3 regions of the Variovorax multivorans genome follow, and region 2 is predicted to be linked to each of the others. Evidence: predicted binding sites of a transcription regulator. Region 2 holds the regulator's gene; each other region holds the start of a gene.
What was found. The regulator LexA, encoded in region 2, represses DNA repair genes until DNA is damaged. The targets are predictions, from matches to a motif close to ACTGTATNNNNATACAGT.

Region 1 (6,265 bases), 330 kb from region 2:
ACCAGCGCGCTGACGGTCACCGGCGGCACCGTGGCCGAGAACCTGCGCAATGCCGAAGTGGCCGATGCCGAAGTGATCCGCCCCATCGACCGCCCCGTCGCACTGCTGCCGGCCATCGTGCTGCTGCGCGGCAACCTCGCGCCCGAGTCCGGGCTCATCAAGACCGGCATCGCCGAGCGCAAGGTGCGGCGCTTCACCGGGCCGGCCGTGTGCTTCTGGACTTCGGACGCGGCCATCGCCGCGCTGAAGAAGGGCGAGATCGTGCCCGGCCAGGTGGTCGTGATGCGCGGCGCCGGCGCCTGCGGCGGCCCGGCCATGGGTGGCGGCGCATCGCGCGTGGTCTTCGCTGTGGATGGAGCGGGCCTCGGCGACCAGGTCGCGCTGCTCACCGACGGGCATCTCTCGGGCCTCGTCTGCAAGGGGCTCGTGGTGGCCGAGGTCTCGCCCGAAGCCGCGCTAGGCGGACCGCTCGGGCTGGTGCGCGACGGCGACGTGATCACCATCGATCTCGACGCGCGCCGCCTCGACATCGCGCTGACCGACGCCGAACTCCAGGCCCGCCGCGCCGACTGGCAGGCGCCGCCGCCGGCCTTCGACACCGGCTGGCTGCAGCAGTACCGGCGCAACGTGAGCCCGCTCTCCAAGGGCGCAGTGCTCGTGCGCACCGAACGCCCCGAGCCCTCGAGCTAGACCTTTTTCACCCCGGCCTTCGCCAACCGGTGCGAACCCCCGTTCGCACCCGGTGGCAGCCCTGCGCGCGATTCCAGAGTTTTTCAACCGAAGAGAAGAAGCAGGAGACAAAAAACCATGAAGAGATTTTTGATGTGGTCGGCATTGGGGCTGGCAAGCAGCGGCGCGGCGCATGCGCAATCCAGCGTCACCGTGTTCGGCGTGGTGGACCTCGGCATCCAGTACACGAGCGGCGCCGGTGGCGGCTCGGTCAAGGCTCTGTCGAACGGCGGGCTCTCGACCAGCCGGCTCGGATTTCGCGGCACAGAAGACCTGGGCGGCGGCCTGCGCGCGGGCTTCTGGCTCGAAGGCAGCCTGAACCCCGACAACGGCACAGGCCGGCCGAGCAACAGCAACAACCAGACGAGCGGCGCGGGCGCGGCGGGGCCCATAACCTTCGACCGCATGTCCTTCGTGAGCCTCTCGTCAGACACACTGGGCGAAGTGCGGCTGGGCCACGACTTCATTCCCACGCACTACAACAGCATCTACTTCGACCCCTTCAACGCCAATGGCGTGGCGCGCGCGGGCAACCTCACCTTCGCGGGCGCGGGCACCGGGCCGTTGCCCACGGCCATCACCGGCAGCAACACGGTGAGCTACTGGCTGCCGCCCAACATCGGCGGCTTCTATGGCATGGCGATGGTCGGCACCGGCGAGAACGACTCCACCGTGGCGAACCGCGACGACGGCAACTTCGCCGGCGCGCGCTTCGGCTTCGCCTCGGGCGCGTTCGACATCGCGGCGGCCGTCACGCGCTCGCACTTCGACGCCACCGCCACCATCGGCAACTACACGCACGCCAACATCGGTGGCTCGTGGGACGCGGGCTTTGCGAAGTTCTTCGCGCTCTACAACAAGGTGACGGTGAAGCTCGCGGGCGGCACGGTGCGCAAGAACACCACGGAGATCGGCGCGCACATTCCGGCCTTCGAGGTCGGCCGCATCCGCATCAGCTACGCCTATCTCGATGACCGCAGCGACGAGAGCCTGCGCAACGCCAACGGCATGCCGCGCAACCGCGACGACGCGCGGCAGTTCGGCATCGGCTACGTGCACAACCTCTCCAAGCGCACCGCGCTCTACGGCACCTATGCGCGGTTGATGAACAGCGGACAGGCGCGCTATGTGGTCAGCGGCGGCGTTGCACCCGGGGCCGGGCAGCGCTCGTCGGGGTGGGAATTCGGTGTGCGGCATCTCTTCTGAACCAAGGAGCCTTTCATGCGACGCAGAACCCTGACCATGGCGGTGCTCCCGGCTCTTGCGGCCGCGATGCCGCCCGGCGCGGCGGCCTGGAGCGCCGACGCGTATCCGAACAAGCCGCTGCGGCTGATCGTCGGCTTCGCGCCCGGCGGCGGCGCTGACGTGCTCACGCGCATCATCGCGGAGGGGCTGTCGAAGCAACTCGGCCAGCAGGTGATCGTGGAGAACCGGCCCGGCGCCGACGGCGTGCTCGCGGCGCAGGCCACCTCGTCGGCCAAGCCCGATGGCTACACGCTGCTGATGGGCACCAACACCGCGATGGTGGCGGCGCCCACGCTGCGGCCGACGCCGCCCTACGACCCGTTCAAGGCTTTCACGCCGATCAGCTCGGCCGGGCAGTTCTCGATGTTCCTCGTGGTGCCGACGAGCCTGCCGGTGAAGAGCGTGAATGAACTGCTGGCAATGGTCTCGGCCAAGCCGGGTGCCTACAACTCGGCATCGAGCAACAGTGCTTCGGAACTCGCGATGCTGCAACTGCTGGGCGACCGCAAGGTGGTCAACGCGCGCTACAAGGGCGACATGCAGGCCATGACCGACCTGCTGGGCGGGCAGATCCAGATGATGTTCACCACCGGCACGTTGGCACCGGGCTTCGTGAAGGAAGGGCGCATCCGCGCGCTGGTGACGCTGCTGCCGCAGCGCCGCGGCCTGCTGCCCGATGTGCCGACCGGCGGCGAGCTGGGGCTGGGCAAGCTCACCATCACGCCATGGGCCGGCTTCTTCGGGCCGCCGGGCCTGCCGCAGGCGATTACCGACAGGCTCTCGCTGGAGCTGCAGAACACGCTCAAGCGGCCCGACGTGCATGCCCAGCTGGTGCAGCAGGGCTTCGAGGGCTACGGCATGAGTCCCGCGAAGTTCGCCGAGTTCTTCCGCACGCAGTACGACGCCTTCGGCGCCACCGTGCGGGAGCACAACGTCAAGTTCGAATAGCGGCGGCCTCGCGGCGCCAGAAGGCCGCATCGGGAAAAGTGCCCGCGCCGGCCGCGGCGTTGTCCGCCATGTGCTCGCTGCGGCTGGTGCCGGGAATCGTGCAGGTCACGGCCGGGTGGCTCAGCACGAACTTCAGCAGCACTTGCGCCCAGCTCGTGCAGCCGATCTCGCCAGCCCACGCGGGCAGCGGCTTGTCGCGCAGACGGCGCAGCAGGCCACCGCCGCCGAAAGGCATGTTGACGATCACCGCCACGCCGCGCTCGGCCGCCAGCGGCAGCAGGCGCTGCTCGGCGTCGCGCGCGTCGAGCGAATAGTTGATCTGCAGAAAGTCGAGCTTCTCGGCGCGCAGCACGGCCTCGACCTCGTCGTAGGCCGAGGGCGTGTAGTGCGTGATGCCGATGTAGCGCACGCGGCCTTTTTCTTTCCAGCCGCGCAGCGTGGCGAGGTGCGTGCGCCAGTCGAGGAGGTTGTGCACCTGCATCAAGTCCATGCGCTGCGTGCGCAGCCGCGCGAACGATTGCTCCATCTGCTCGATGCCGGCCTCGCGGCCCGAGGTCCAGACCTTGGTAGCGAGGAAGACCTTGTCGCGCTGCTTCGCTGCGGCCAGCAGTTCGCCGGTGGTTTCTTCGGAGCGGCCGTACATCGGCGAGCTGTCGATCACCGTGCCGCCGGCTGTGAACAGGGCGTCGAGCACGCCGGGCAGGCGCTTGTATTCCTCGCTGCCGGGGCGCTGGTCGAAGCCGATCCAGGTGCCGCAGCCGATCACGGGCAGGGCCTCCTGGGTGGAGGGGATGGGGCGGGTGTTCATGGCGGACTTGCTCTGCGGTTGTGCGGAGGCGGGGAGCGCGGCGCTTGCGCACAGCGCGGCGCCCAGGCGCAGCAGTTCGGCGCGGGTGAGAGGGAAATCCTTCGAGGGCGGCATCGGCGGCCAGTATCCGACGATGGGGGGCAAAAAGAGAAAAACGGCTTTCTTGTTGTGGCCCATGAAATACTGTATAAAAATACAGTTAACAGTCTTCACCATGGGCCTTCCTTTCCTCGACTCCTTTTCCGCTGCCGCAGGCCGTGGCGTCTGGCATGCCGACGAGCTCGGCCTGGCCGACGCACAGGTCGTCGCCACCGGCCACGCTGCGCTCGATGCGCAGTTGCCGGGCGGCGGCTGGCCGGTCGGGGCGATGACGGAGCTGCTGCAGGTCGTGCCCGAAGCCCATGTCTGGCGGCTGCTGCTGCCCGCACTGGGGCAGGCGGTGCAGGCGCGGGGCGGGCCGGTGGTGCTGATCGGCGCGCCTTATGAGCCTTGCGGACCCTCGCTCGCGGCGCAGGGGCTGCCGGTGGAGGCCCTGATGTGGGTCAGGAGCGAGGCCCCGGCCGCGCGGCTGTGGGCCTGCGAGCAGGCACTGCGCTGCGCGGACATCGCCGCCGTCGTGGCCTGGCTGCCGCAGGCGCGGGTGGGCGAGCTGCGGCGGCTGCAGCTGGCGGCCGCGCAGCACGAGGTGCTGCTGTTCGTGTGCCGGCCCGAATCGGTCGCGTTGTCTGCCTCGCCCGCGCGGCTGCGCATTCGCGCCGGGCGCTGCGAAGCGGATGCGTCGCAGATCGAGCTGCACATCCTCAAGCGCCGTGGCCCGCCGCTGGCTACGCCGGTGATGCTCCCGGCGCGCAACGAACGCATGATCGCATTGCTGGCCGCTGCCCGCCTTCGCCGCAAGCTGCGTCTGCAGCAACTGGGCACGGTGCCGGCCGGGGATTCGGCAACCTCGGCGACCGTGGTGCGCATCGACGCGTGGAAAGGAGGCCCGGATGCACTGGATCGCCTTGCGGTGGTCGCTTGACGCCGACTCGCCCGACGCTCCTGTCTTGCACACGCCCGAAGCGCTGGGCTGGTGGGCGCTGCGGTACACGCCGCACGTTGCCTGGCAAGACGAGGCGCTGATGCTCGAAGTCTCCGCCTGCGAGCGCCTGTGGGGCGGGCGGCTGCAGCTGATGCGCCAGTTGCTGGCCGACAACCCCGCGCCCGACGTTCACATGCAGGGTGCGCAGGGCGCCACGAGCCTGATCGCGCTGGCCCGGCTGCGCCTGTTCGTGCGACAGGAAAAGCGGCCGCAGGACGTGCCGGCCGGGCTGCCGCTCGATACGCTGAGCGCCGCGCGCGAACACCTCGACCTGCTCGCGCGCCTGGGTTGCCGCACCTGGGGCGAGGTGGCGGCACTGCCGCGCGGTGGCCTCACGCGGCGCTTCGGCGCGGGGTTGCGCGAGGCACTCGACGCCGCATGGGGCCTGCGCCCCGAAAGCCATGCCTGGCTCACGCTGCCCGATGTGTTCGAGCAGAAGCTGGAGCTGCCCGCGCTGGCCGAGACCGCGCCCGAACTCATGTGGTCGGCCAACCGGCTGCTGTCGGCCCTGCAGATCTGGCTGCGTGCCCGCCAGCGTGGCGCACGCGCGCTCGAACTGGAGTGGACGCTCGACCTCAAGCGCTTCAACGGCGTGAACCTGCCGCCGCACCAGCAGGTCACCGTGCGCACGGCCGAGCCCACGCAGGACATGGCGCACCTGCGCCGCCTGCTGTCCGAAAAACTGGCCCTCACCACGCTGGCCGCGCCCGCGAGTTGGCTCAGGCTGCGCACGCTCGAAACCGATCCGTGGGCCGGCGCCAGCACCAGCTTTCTGCCGGAAGACAACCGCAAGGGCGACAGGCTGCACGAGATGGTCGAGCGGCTCAGCGTGCGGCTCGGAGCGCAGCAGGTGGTGGTGCCGTCGGCACAGGCCGACCACCGGCCCGAACGCAAGCAGGCATGGCGGCCCGCGCTGCAGAAAGAAAAGGAGAAGGCGCCCGGCGACAAGGTTCGCAAGGAGGCAAAGGCTGCCAGGGCCGCGGCTTCGCAGCCCGATGCCATCTACCCGCCATGGCTGCTGCCCGAACCGCTGCTGCTCGAAATGGACGGTGAGCGCCCGTGCTATCGCGGCCCGCTGAGCAGGCTGATCGGGCCGCAGCGTGTCGAGACGGGCTGGTGGGGCGACAAGGAAGACGGCGGCCAGCCCGCGATGCGCGACTACTACGTCGCGGAAAGCCCCGAGGCCGGGCTGGTTTGGATCTTTCGCGAGCGGCCTGCCGCGCGCTTTTCTTCCGGCGAGGTGCGCTGGTATCTGCAGGGGTTCTATGCCTGACCTGAGCGGCAAGCAACTGCGCGGGCGCAACTCGGCCAAGGTGCATGCGCTGCCGTTGCCGCTGCGCAAAAAAGCCGCGCCGACGCTGCCGGACTATGCCGAGCTGCATTGCCTGACCAACTTCAGTTTCCAGCGGGGAGCCTCGACGCCGGAGCAGATGGTGGAGCGGGCCTACCAGCTT
Region 2 (6,265 bases):
GACACTGAGTGCCGCGATTGCCATGAAAGCCATGCGCCAGCCCAGATGCCCGCCGATCAGCGCGCCGATGGGCAGGCCCAGCACCGATGCCATCGACCAGCCGAGGAAGACGAAGGTGACGGCGCGTCCGCGATGCTCGGGCGGCACCAGCATGCCGGCGCAGGCCGCAGCCTGGGGCGTGAAGATGGCCGGCGCGATCACCGTGAGCATGCGCACCGGCAGCAGGGCGCCGAAGCTCGGCATCAGCGCGCAGAGGACGTGGCCGGCGGCGTACCAGAGCAGGGTGATGGCCAGCAGTTGCCGGCGGTCCCAGCCCGCCACTGCGGCGGCCAGCAGCGGAGCGCCGATGCACATCACCGCCGCGGCGGCCGTGATCAGTTGCCCCGCGGTGGCGACCGTGACCGAGAGCGATGTGCTGATTTCATTGAGCGTGCCGGGCACCACCATCACGCCCGTGCCAATCACGAAATTGCCAACGAGCAGCGCCCAGAGCGCACCCTGTGGCGCCGGCCGGCTCACCGGCGGACCTGCAGCGCGCCGGGATTCACGATGTTCGTGGGGTTGCCGTTGATGTAGCTCACGACGTTGTCGAAGGCCTGCCCGAAATAGCTTTCGTAGCTTTCCTGCTCGACGTAGCCGATGTGCGGCGTGCAGATGCAGTTCTCGAGGCGCAGCAGCGCATGGCCTTGCAGCGGCGGCTCGCTCTCGAACACGTCGATGGCTGCCAGCCCGGGGCGGCCGCGGTTGAGTGCGGCGAGCAGGGCGTCGGCTTCGACCAGTTCGGCGCGCGAGGTGTTAACGAACAACGCAGTCGGCTTCATGCGCGAGAGGTCTTCCAGCGTGATGAGACCGTTGGTTTCTTCGTTGAGCCGCAGATGCACCGACAGCACGTCTGCAGCGGCGAAGAACTCGTGACGGTTCTGCGCGACCTGGAAGCCGTCGGAGCGGGCCTTGGCGCAGCTGGCTTCACGGCCCCAGATCACGACCTGCATTCCGAAGGCCTGCCCATAGCGCGCGACCAACTGGCCGATGCGGCCATAGCCCCAGATGCACAGCGTCTTGCCCTTGAGCACCGAGCCGAGCCCGAAGTTGGGCGGCATCGAGGCCGACTTGAGGCCTGACTGTTGCCATGCACCGTGCTTGAGGTTGCTGATGTACTGGGGCAGCCGGCGCATGGCAGCCATGATGAGCGCCCAAGTGAGCTCCGCAGGCGCCTGCGGAGAGCCCGAGCCTTCCGCCACCGCCACGCCGCGCTCGGTGCAGGCCGCGACGTCGATGTGCCCGGCGACGCGCCCGGTCTGCGAGATGAGCTTGAGCTTGGGCAGCTTCTCGATCAGCTGGCGCGAGATATGGGTGCGCTCGCGGATCAGCACGATCACGTCGGCATCCTTGAGGCGGACCGACAGTTGCCCGATGCCCTTCACCGTGTTGGTGTAGACCTTGGCCGCGTACGCGTCCAGCTTGGCGGCGCAGCGCAATTTGCGCACGGCGTCCTGGTAATCGTCGAGGATCACAATGTTCATGGCGTGCCATTGTGCCTCGCAGCATTGGAATGTCGTGCCCGTGAACGTTTGGATACCCGCCCCCACAGCCGCTCGCAGGGGTGTTCGGGCTCAATGCAGGCGTGTTGAACGCGGGGGCGTGGCCATGGTTTCGGCGGTTTCGAGCGCTGCCAGCCGGTCGAGTTCGGCGCAGACGTCGGCCATGCGACCAGAGATCACGACGCGGTTGCTGTGCTGCTGGCCCTTGCCGTCGACCACGCGGACCACGCGCAACGGACGCGCTGGGGCTGTGGGCGTTGCAGTGCCGCTGGAGCGGGCGGTGCAGGCAGGGCGCACTGCTACATAGCGCAATCCGGCCGAGGTTTCGGCTGCGTCGAGGCGATCCCTGCGGTGAGGGCGGCGCGCCGGCATCAGGCGGCTGGCCAGCGATTGCAGCGGCATCCAGAAATCAGCGATGGCGAGGAGGGCGATTCCCATGTGAACTCCAAAAAAGTATGAGGTTGAACACAGGCAGGATTTCTTGAATCGGCCGCGACAGGGTGATGGCGACTCTTCGCCATACGCCCGCCACCTGTCGCTGCCGGATGGGGTGCTGCGGAAAGCAGGCCGCGAGGCCTACATCAGCATGGTGTTGCGGATGAGGCCAACCGCGAGGCCTTCGATTTCGAAAGGCTCGCCCGGCTGGACGATGATGGTCGGGTAGTCGGGGTTTTCGGCGTGCAGTTCGATGACCTGCTTGTTGCGCTTCAGGCGCTTGACGGTCACTTCGTCACCCAGGCGCGCAACCACGATCTGGCCGTTGCGCGCTTCCTTGGTGGCCTGCACCGCGAGCAGGTCGCCGTCCATGATGCCGGCGTCGCGCATCGACATGCCGCGCACCTTGAGCAAATAGTCGGGTTGGCGCTGAAACAGCGTGTTCTCGACGTAGTAGGTCTGGTCGACGTGTTCTTGCGCCAGGATGGGGGAGCCGGCTGCGACGCGGCCAATGAGCGGCAGCGCCAGCTGGGCCATGCCGGGCAGCGAGAGCGAGAACTGGCCACCTTCGCGATGACGCGTTTCGTTGAGAGAGCGCAGGGCGTCGCCCTTGAGGCGGATGCCGCGGGAGGTGCCGCTGACGAGTTCGATGACGCCCTTGCGTGCCAGCGCCTGCAGGTGCTCTTCGGCGGCGTTGGCCGACTTGAACCCGAGCTCATTGGCGATTTCGGCGCGCGTGGGTGGCGCACCAGTGCGTGCGATGGCGCTCTGGATGAGATCCAGGATCTGCTGCTGGCGGGCTGTAAGCTTCACGGCGAACTGCATATGTGGTTCCTTGCGGCACTGGCTAGATATCCAGTACCTGTATTTTTAACCAGTTTTTAAAAGTTGACAAGCCATGGTCAATTCCTCTTCGCCTGAAGTGCGCCGTCGTGTGGTGGTTTTGGGAACGGGCGGCACCATTGCCGGCCGGGCAGCCAGCAGCGGCGACAACATCGGCTACACCGCCGGGCAGGTGGGCGTGGCCGATCTGTTGGGCGGGATCGAGGCGCCCCAGGGTGTATCGCTGGAAGCAGAGCAGGTGGCGCAGGTCGACAGCAAGGACATGTCGTTCGACATCTGGCAGCAGCTGGCCCGGCGCTGTGCGCATTGGCTGGCCCAGGCCGACGTGGCGGGCGTGGTGATCACGCATGGCACCGACACGCTCGAAGAGACGGCGTTCTTCCTGCACTCTGTGCTGGCTCCGTCCAAGCCCGTGGTGCTCACCTGTGCGATGCGCCCGGCCACCGCGCTGGCGCCCGACGGACCGCAGAACGTGCGCGACGCCGTCAGCGTCGCCGCGACGGAAGGCGCACGGGGCGTGACCGTGGTGTGCGCCGGCGCTATCCACAGTGGCGTCGATATCCAGAAGGTGCACACCTATCGGCTCGATGCCTTTGCTTCAGGCGATGCGGGGCCGGTCGGCTACGTCGAAGAAGGAGAGGTGCGCCGTGTCCGGGAGTGGCCCGAGGGATCGGCGTCGCAGGCGTCGAAGCTCTTCGAGGCGACCTCCGTGCAGTGGCCCCGCGTCGAGATCGTCGTGAGCCATGCCGGCGTCAGCGGAGCTGTGATCGAAGCCCTGCTGCAGCACGGCGCTGCCGGGCCCGTGCGCGGGCTGGTGCTCGCCGCCACCGGCAACGGCACCCTGCACCATGCGTTGGAAGCGTCAGCGCTCAAGGCGCAGGACGCGGGCGTTGCGGTGGTTCGAGCCACGCGTTGCGCGAACGGACGCATCCTGCCGAAGGCCGGGGACCAGCTCCGTGATGCGGGCGCGCTGACACCCGCGAAGGCGCGCATCGCGCTGATGCTGGAACTACTGGGGTGAAAACAAAACCGCCCCGTTGAAGGGGCGGTTTCGGGAATCAGATCGGGATCAGCTGCTCAGTGCAGCCAGCGCACGCTGCGTGATCTCGTCGACCGTGCCCACACCCTTGATGGCGCGGTACTTCGGCGCGGCGGCTGGGTCGGTCTTGGCCCAGGCGGAGTAGTAGTCGACCAGTGGCCGCGTCTGCTGGCTGTACACGTCGAGCCGCTTGCGCACGGTTTCTTCCTTGTCGTCTTCGCGCTGGATCAGGTCTTCACCAGTGACGTCGTCCTTACCTTCCACCTTGGGCGGATTGAACTTGACGTGGTAGGTGCGGCCCGAGGCCGGGTGCGAGCGGCGGCCGCTCATGCGTTCGATGATGTCGCTGAAGGGCACGTCGATTTCGAGCACGTAGTCGAGCTTGACGCCGGCCGCCTTCATAGCGTCGGCCTGGGGGATGGTGCGCGGGAAACCGTCGAACAGGAAGCCGGCTGCGCAATCGGGCTGCGCAATACGTTCCTTGACGAGATTGATGATCAGGTCGTCGCTGACCAGGGCGCCTGCGTCCATGACGGCCTTGGCTTGCAGCCCGAGCGGCGTGCCGGCCTTGACAGCAGCGCGCAGCATGTCGCCGGTCGAAATCTGGGGAATGCTGTATTTTTGGCAGATGAAGGCCGCTTGCGTGCCTTTGCCCGCCCCGGGCGCGCCCAGCAAAATTAGTCTCATGGTGTCCTCGGACGGTTCTTAGATTTTGTGTCGCGCCGAGCGTCGGCCCGAGGGCTGGGCAAGGCGGAGTTGCGTCGAGGATAGCACGCGTGCCCTCGAAGAATTTCCACCGCCCGCGCAGGCATGGGAGCGCCTCAGGCGGGAGGCGCGGCGGCGAAGACGGCGCGCACGCGCGCCAGGTCTTCGGGCGTGTCGATGCCCGGTCCGGGTGCAACATGGCTCACGTACACCGCGATGCGATGGCCGTGCCACAGCGCGCGCAGCTGTTCGAGTGCCTCGGTCGCCTCGACGGGAGCCGGTGGCAGCGAGGGAAACTGTCGCACGAAGCCCGCGCGATAGCCGTAGATGCCGATGTGACGCAGCGGGGCAGGGGTAGGCAGCACCGCAGGCGCCGCGCCATTGGCGGAGCCGTCACGCCACCAAGGGATTGGTGCGCGGCTGAAGTACATGGCGTTGCCTTGCGCGTCCAGCACGGCCTTCACTACGTTGGGGTTCATGAAGTCGTCGACAGAGTCGATTTCGTGGGCGGCCGTGCTCATCGCGGCTTCTGCATGGGTGGCCAGCGTGGATGCCACGGCGTCGATCAGCGCGGGGTCGATCAGCGGCTCGTCGCCTTGAACGTTGACGACGATGTCGTCGCCGTCAAGGCCCAGCAGTTCGCATGCCTCGGCCAGCCGGTCGGTGCCGCTGGGATGGTCTTGACGAGTGAGGATGGCCTCGACACCGTGCGCCTGGCATGCCGCAATGATCGACGGGTCGTCGCCAGCGACCACCACGCGCGCCGCGCCGGATTCGCTGGCGCGCTGCGCCACGCGCACCACCATGGGCACGCCGGCGATGTCGGCCAGGGGTTTGTTGGGAAGCCGTGTCGACGCCAGGCGCGCCGGCACCAGAACGGTGAAGCTCACAGCCCGAGCTCTTCGTCGGAGAGCGTGCGTGCTTCGTTTTCGAGCAGCACCGGAATGCCGTCGCGCACGGGATAGGCGAGGCGCGCGCTGCGCGAGCAGAGCTCCTGCTTCTCGGGGTTCCAGGTCAGCGGCCCTTTGGTGACGGGGCAGACGAGCAGTTCAAGCAGCTTGATATCCATCGAGCGATGATAGCTTTGCGTCGAGCGCGGCGAAGAATTCCGCGGAGGGCGCGAACTCCAGCGGCACGGCCAGCGCATCGGGCACCTTGCGCCACAGTTTGACGGCGTCTTTTTCGGTGCAGACGAGGGTGCTCGCCGTGTCTGCGGGGCGCTGCCAATCCTCGAAATCGAAGTGATCGGGCAGTGTGATGGTGTTGGCGAGCTTCAGGCCGCGCGCGCGCAGCATGTCGAAGAAGGCCTCGGGCCGTGCGATGGCCGCCAGTGCTGTCACGGGCTGGCCGGCAAGGGCGGCCAATGGCACGCGCTTCCCGTCACTGCCCACCGCATCGTGCGCGAGAGCCCGGGTGGCCGTATGGCCCCCGGCAAAGGCCGGCCGTGCCCCGCTGTGCAGCACCAGATCGCAGCGGCGTGGCCAGGCTTCGCGCAACGGACCTGCGGGCAGTTGCCAGCCATTGCCGATGCCCCGGTCGTCGAACACGCAGATCTCGATGTCGCGCGCAAGCGCCAAGTGTTGCAGACCATCGTCGCTCACGATGACCTGCGTGGCCGGATGCCGCTCGAGCAAGGCGCGCGCGGCATCGATGCGCTGGCGTGCAACGAACACCGGCGCCTTCGTGGCATGGTGAATCAGCG
Region 3 (6,265 bases), on a different contig from region 2:
TACACCACGAGGCCATGGCCCGAGCGCGCGGTAGGCAGCGGCGAGCGCAGCTCCCAGGTGTCGCGTGCGGGCAGGTAGACGTGGTGCAGGTCGGTGTTGTATTCGAAGGTGTTGAAGCGCCCGCCGATCACGTGGATCTGACCGCCGTTCGACACGCAACCGACGTGATCGCGCGCACCGGGCAGCGGCTTGGCGGTGGACCAGCGATCGGCCTTGGGGTCGTACACCTCGTGCCAGCTGACGCTCGCGCGCTCGGCAGCAGGCTCCGACGCTCCGCCGATCAGGTGCAGCGCGCCGTCGAGCATTACCGCGGCCGCAGCGCCGCGCGGTCGCGGCAGCGGCGCGATGGTGGTCCAGCGGTTGGCGGCGATGTCGTATACGTAGGCGTTCGTGTCGGAGCGGCGGTTCTGCTCGACGAAGCCGCCAAGCGCATAGACGCGGCCGCCCTCGGCCGTCACCGCAACATGGTTTGCACCGCGCGGCAGAGGGGCGCCGTCGAGCCAGCGGTCGGCCTTCGGGTCGTAGATGTGGTGGTAGTCACGGTTGACCTTGCCTTCGCCGTAGCCGCCGACCACATGCATGCGCCCCATCGCGGCGGTGGCCCAGGCCATCTCGCTGCGCGGGATCGGCAAGGCCGCGCGCGGCTCCCAGCGGCCTTGCGGGCCGGGCGGCGCGGTGCTCTCGGTGAAGCGCTGCGCCTCCTGGTCGGGCGTCATGTGGTGCGGCACGCCGCCCTGCAGCTTGGCATAGGGTTCGGCCGACGAAGGCACTGCCGGCAGCGTGTCGTGCGTGGCCGGATGCTGTGCACGCGCAGTGCCTGCCACCATGCCGGCAGCGGTCGCGAGGACGAAGCTTCGACGATGCATGGCGGTCTCCTTCATCAGGACAGCGGCGCGCCGGGCGCATCGGCTGCGCCGGTCGGCACCGCCGAAGGCTCGGGGATATCGGGCATGGTCGGCATGTTGCGCGGTGCGTCGGACGGCATGTTGCCGCGGCCGATGGCCCCGCCCTGCGGCACCGTCAGCTCCATGCGGATACGGCCCGGCGTCTTGCCGCCGCGCACGGCACCACCGCCGCTACCGCCCGTTGCCACGGACGGCTTCAGGTACGCATACAGCTGCAGCACTGTCTGCACGTAGTTCTGCGTTTCCTTGTAGTTCGGGATCTTGTTTCCCGCGCGCTGCACTGCACCCTCGCCCGCGTTGTAGGCGGCCAGCGCCAGCTCGATCTGGCCCGGGAACATCGCGATCAGGTCGCCGAGGTAGCGCGAGCCGGCGGCGATGTTGATACGCGGGTCGAACAGCTTTTTCTCGATGGTGTTGCGCTTGTCCGCCGACACGCCGTAGCGCTGCGCCGTAGCGGGCATCAGCTGCATAAGGCCCATGGCGCCCTTGGGCGAGACGGCCTGCGCGTCGAAGCCCGACTCGGTCGCGATGAGCGCCTGCAGCAGTTCGTAGTCGATCGAATGCTTGTTCGACGCGTCGCGCAGCGCCGTCTTGGCGGTCTTGTAGCCGGGCGAGGCCTCGAACATGGCGAGCAGGCTCTGCGAGGCGGGTGACACCTTGCCGTCGAGCTTTCGGCCACCACGGCCCAGCGGAGAAATGCCTTGCGCCGTGTCGAAGCTCTGGCCGCCGCGAAAGAAGATCTGGTAGCGCTCGTCGATTTTTTCGGAAGCGAAGTGCGCGATGCCCTTGCTGTCGATGTAGCCGTAGATGTCAGCGGCGTGCGCCAGCCCCTGCTGCGTACACAGCAGGAAGGCCAATAGCAACAAGCGCTTGAAAACTGACATGCGTGGTGGAGGAATCAAACATCGATGTCGACATCGTCGGCGCGCAACTCCATGAGTTCGCGCCGGGCTGCCGCTTCGCCCTTGCCCATGAGCTTGGTGATTTCGCCCTGGGTGGACGTGAAGTCGAACCGGCCCAATTGGACCTGCATCAGGCGCCGGGTGTCTGGATTGAGCGTGGTTTCCCACAATTGTTCCGCGCTCATTTCGCCCAGGCCCTTGAAGCGGCTGATGCTCCAGGCGCCTTCGCGCACGCCATCTTTACGCAATTTGTCGAGCGTGGCGGTCAGTTCGCCCTCGTCCAGCGCATAGACCTTGGAGGCCGGCTTCTTGCCGCGCGCAGGCGCATCGACCCGGAACAATGGCGGCTTTGCGACATACACGTGGCCGGCTTCGATGAGTTTCGGGAAGTGACGGAAGAACAGCGTGAGCAGCAGCACCTGGATATGCGAGCCGTCCACGTCGGCATCGCTCAGGATGCAGACCTTGCCGTAGCGCAGGCCGCTCATGTCGGGCGTGTCGTTGGGGCCGTGCGGATCGACGCCCACAGCGACCGAGATGTCGTGGATTTCAGTGTTGGCGAACAGCCGGTCGCGCTCCACTTCCCAGGTGTTGAGCACCTTGCCGCGCAGGGGCAGGATGGCCTGGCTTTCCTTGTCGCGGCCCATCTTGGCGCTGCCGCCGGCGGAGTCGCCCTCGACCAGGAAGACTTCGTTGTGGCTGATGTCCTTGCTCTCGCAGTCGGTCAGCTTGCCGGGCAGCACGGCCACGCCGGAGCCCTTGCGCTTCTCGACCTTCTGGCCGGCGCGCTGACGCGTCTGCGCGGCCTTGATGGCCAGTTCGGCGAGCTTCTTGCCGTAGTCGACGTGCTGGTTGAGCCACAGCTCGAGCGCGGGGCGCACGAAGCTCGACACCAGGCGCACGGCGTCGCGCGAGTTCAGGCGTTCCTTGATCTGGCCCTGGAACTGCGGATCGAGCACCTTGGCGCTGAGCACATACGAAGCGCGCGCGAACACGTCTTCGGGCAGCAGCTTCACGCCCTTGGGCAACAGCGAATGCAATTCGATGAAGCCTTTCACCGCGGTGAAGAGGCCGTCGCGCAGGCCGCTTTCGTGCGTGCCGCCGGCGCTGGTGGGAATCAGGTTGACGTAGCTCTCGCGCACCGGCTGGCCGTCTTCGGTGAAGGCCACGCACCAGTCGGCGCCCTCGCCTTCGGCGAAGTTGTCGGCGTTCTTGTCGGCATGGCCGCTGCCTTCGAACAGCGGAATGACGGGGTCGCCGTTGAGCGTCTGCATCAGGTAGTCGCTCAGGCCGCCCTTGTAGAGCCACTGCTGCGTTTCCTTGGTCTTCTCGTTCGTGAGCGTGACGCTCACGCCGGGCATCAGCACGGCCTTGCTGCGCAGCAGATGCGTGAGTTCGCCCATGGGCAGCACGGCGGTTTCGAAGTACTTGGCGTCAGGCCAGGCGCGCACGGTGGTGCCCTGCTTGCGCTCGCCGGCTTCGAGCTTTCGGATTTCGAGCGCCTCGATCACATCGCCGGCACTGAAGGCCAGCTTGGCGGCCGAACCTTCTCGATGCGAGGTGACTTCGAGCCGCTTCGACAGCGCATTGGTCACCGACACGCCCACGCCGTGCAGGCCGCCCGAGAAGCTGTAGGCGCCGCCCGAGCCCTTGTCGAACTTGCCGCCCGCGTGCAGCCGGGTGTACACGAGCTCGATCACGGGGGCCTTTTCTTCAGGATGCAGGCCGAAGGGAATGCCCCGGCCGTCGTCTTCGACGCTGACGGAGCTGTCGGTATGCAGCGTGACCTTGATCTTCTTGCCGTAGCCCGCGAGCGCCTCGTCGGCGGCGTTGTCGAGCACTTCCTGGATGATGTGCAGCGGGTTGTCGGTGCGGGTGTACATGCCCGGGCGCTGCTTGACGGGCTCGAGGCCCTTGAGCACGCGGATGGAGCCTTCCGAGTAGCCGGAGGACGCGGACGGTGAATTGGGGGGAGTCTTGGGGGGAGTCGCCATGGGGGCGGATTGTAGTCAGTCGCCGCCAAACAACTGGATACCCATACAGGAGGCGCTCAGGAACTGCTTTGATGCCCGACGCGCATTGAAACCGCCCCGATAAATCATCAATGGCTTTGGCCGCCGTGCCGCCTGCCGGAGCAGGTGAATCGTTACATTCGAAGTCATGCAATCCCCCGCCGCTCCCGCCCTCTCGGTCAAGCAAGTACTTTTCTGCGGGGCGATGATCGTCACGCTCTCGATGGGCATCCGCCATGGCTTCGGGCTCTGGCTGCAGCCGATCACGCAGGCGCAGGACTGGAGCCGGCAGACCTTCTCGTTCGCGCTGGCCATCCAGAACCTCTCATGGGGCATCTTCGGCGTGTTCGCGGGCATGCTGGCCGACAGGTTCGGTGCTTTCCGGGTGTTGATCGGCGGCTCGGTGTTCTATGCGCTGGGGCTGTTCGGCATGGCGCATTCGCCGACGCCGCTGCTCTTCACGCTGAGTGCGGGCGTGCTGATTGGCGCGGCGCAGGCTGGCTCGACCTATGCGGTGATCTACGGCGTGATCGGGCGGCAGATTCCGGCCGAGCGGCGCTCTTGGGCCATGGGCGTGGCGGCAGCAGCCGGCTCGTTCGGCCAGTTCCTGATGGCGCCCATCGAGGGGCGGCTGATCGGCCACCTGGGCTGGCAGACGGCGCTGGCGGTCGTGGCTGTGCTGGTGCTGGTCATCATCCCGCTGGCCTTCGGCCTGCGCGAACCGAGGACGGCGGCGCTGGCCGGGCACCGCGAACAGTCGGTGCTGCAGGCTGTGGGCGAAGCCTTCCGCTACCCCAGCTTCGGCCTGCTGATGGCGGGCTACTTCGTCTGCGGCTTTCAGCTGGCGTTCATCGGCATCCACATGCCGACCTACCTGCGCGACCGCGCGCTGCCAGCCGAGGTGGCTGGCTACGCGCTGGCGCTGATCGGGCTGTTCAACGTGTTCGGCACTTACACGGTGGGACTGCTGGGGCAGAAGCTGGCCAAGCGCAAGATCCTCGCGGCGATCTACTTCGCACGGGCGGTGTCGATCGCGCTGTTCCTGATGGCGCCGATCTCCCCGCTCAGCGTGTATGTGTTCTCGGCGGCGATGGGCTTCCTGTGGCTGTCCACCGTGCCCGCGACCAATGCGATCGTGGCGGGCATCTTCGGCGTGGCGCATCTTTCGATGCTCAGCGGCTTCGTGTTCCTGAGCCACCAGGTCGGCTCGTTCCTGGGCGTGTGGCTGGGCGGCTACCTGTACGACACCACCGGCAGCTACGACATCGTCTGGTACATCGCGATCGCGCTGGGCGTGTTCGCGGCGCTCATAAACCTGCCGGTGAAGGAAAGCGCCATTGCGCGCTCGTCGCCCCAGCCGGCCGGCGCTGCGGGTTGATCTATAAATCAGGATGACTCCGCAAATGCGCCACCACATCGTCCACGCGGGCTGGCTGGCCGCCGCGCTGGCTGTGCTGGGCGGCGTATTCGCGCTTTACGTGCACCCGGACTTTCTGGTGACGCTGGTCGATCAGATCTGGTCCTGCTTCTGAGGCCAGGTCGGATATGAAAGATGTAGCACCCATGCACGGCCTGTCCGCGCCTTCCGAATGGATCGTCCGATGGTCGCACCTGCTCGCGCCAGGAGCCTCGGTGCTCGACGTGGCTTGTGGCGCCGGGCGGCACATGCAGTGGTTCGCGGGCCGCGGGCACCCGGTCACCGGTGTCGACCGCTCGCCCGAAGCCGTCGAGGCAGCCGGCGCCTTCGGCCGCATCGTCGAGGCGGACATCGAATCCGGCCCCTGGCCCTTTGCCGGCCAGGCCTTCGGCGCTGTTGTCGTCACCAACTACCTCTGGCGTCCGCGCATGGCCGACATCGTGGGCACGGTGGCGCCGGGCGGCGTGCTGCTTTACGAAACCTTTGCCGTGGGCAATGAGACCGTCGGCAAGCCCTCGCGCCCCGACTTCCTGCTGCAGCCCGGCGAACTGCTGGCGGCCTGCGCCGGCCTGCGGGTGGTGGCCTACGAGGACGGCTTCATCCCGGAACCGGCGCGCTTCGTGCAGCGAATCGCGGCCATTCGCCCGGCCGCACCCGACGCCGGCCAGCCGCCCCGCCACCTCCTTAAGGGAAACTGAGGGGGTCGGGGCGGCTGTCTTGCGGGGCGCCGGAGTAAGTAGAATCGGCGCTTTCGTCCACCGACAAAGAGATTCCCCCTTGGAGCAACTGACAGGCAGCATCGTCGCGCTCGTCACGCCGATGCACGACGACGGCAGTGTCGACTACCCCGCCCTGCGGCGGCTCATCGACTGGCACATCGAAGAAGGCACCGACTGCCTAGGCGTGGTCGGCACCACCGGCGAATCGCCGACGGTCGATGTCGAAGAGCACTGCGAAATCATCCGTGTCTCGGTCGAGCAGGCCAAGGGCCGCGTGCCCGTGATGGCCGGCTGCGGCGCGAATTCGACC

Region 1: a site for LexA is predicted at 3,913-3,930, ahead of imuA (translesion DNA synthesis-associated protein ImuA). Genes of this name have one in related genera too.
Region 3: a site for LexA is predicted at 3,834-3,851, ahead of ACSFCA_RS13660 (DNA topoisomerase IV subunit B). Genes of this name have one in related genera too.

What each region holds. Positions count from the first base shown of each region.
Region 1 is NZ_JBPJZL010000001.1:570,344-576,608, reverse strand. Features, by position in the region: gene ilvD (dihydroxy-acid dehydratase) at 1-690, shown strand, start outside; gene ACSFCA_RS02715 (porin) at 808-1,935, shown strand; gene ACSFCA_RS02710 (Bug family tripartite tricarboxylate transporter substrate binding protein) at 1,951-2,922, shown strand; gene ACSFCA_RS02705 (aldo/keto reductase) at 2,909-3,844, opposite strand; gene imuA (translesion DNA synthesis-associated protein ImuA) at 3,945-4,751, shown strand; gene ACSFCA_RS02695 (Y-family DNA polymerase) at 4,720-6,084, shown strand; gene ACSFCA_RS02690 (error-prone DNA polymerase) at 6,077-6,265, shown strand, end outside.
Region 2 is NZ_JBPJZL010000001.1:241,259-247,523, reverse strand. Features, by position in the region: gene ACSFCA_RS01165 (MFS transporter) at 1-519, opposite strand, end outside; gene ACSFCA_RS01160 (D-2-hydroxyacid dehydrogenase family protein) at 516-1,523, opposite strand; gene ACSFCA_RS01155 (hypothetical protein) at 1,614-1,979, opposite strand; gene lexA (transcriptional repressor LexA) at 2,118-2,801, opposite strand; gene ACSFCA_RS01145 (asparaginase) at 2,875-3,840, shown strand; gene adk (adenylate kinase) at 3,889-4,545, opposite strand; gene kdsB (3-deoxy-manno-octulosonate cytidylyltransferase) at 4,680-5,453, opposite strand; gene ACSFCA_RS01130 (Trm112 family protein) at 5,450-5,632, opposite strand; gene lpxK (tetraacyldisaccharide 4'-kinase) at 5,613-6,265, opposite strand, start outside.
Region 3 is NZ_JBPJZL010000005.1:78,486-84,750, forward strand. Features, by position in the region: gene ACSFCA_RS13650 (Kelch repeat-containing protein) at 1-866, opposite strand, end outside; gene ACSFCA_RS13655 (lytic transglycosylase domain-containing protein) at 881-1,789, opposite strand; gene ACSFCA_RS13660 (DNA topoisomerase IV subunit B) at 1,804-3,801, opposite strand; gene ACSFCA_RS13665 (MFS transporter) at 3,968-5,197, shown strand; gene ACSFCA_RS13670 (hypothetical protein) at 5,211-5,351, shown strand; gene ACSFCA_RS13675 (class I SAM-dependent methyltransferase) at 5,365-5,934, shown strand; gene dapA (4-hydroxy-tetrahydrodipicolinate synthase) at 5,978-6,265, shown strand, end outside.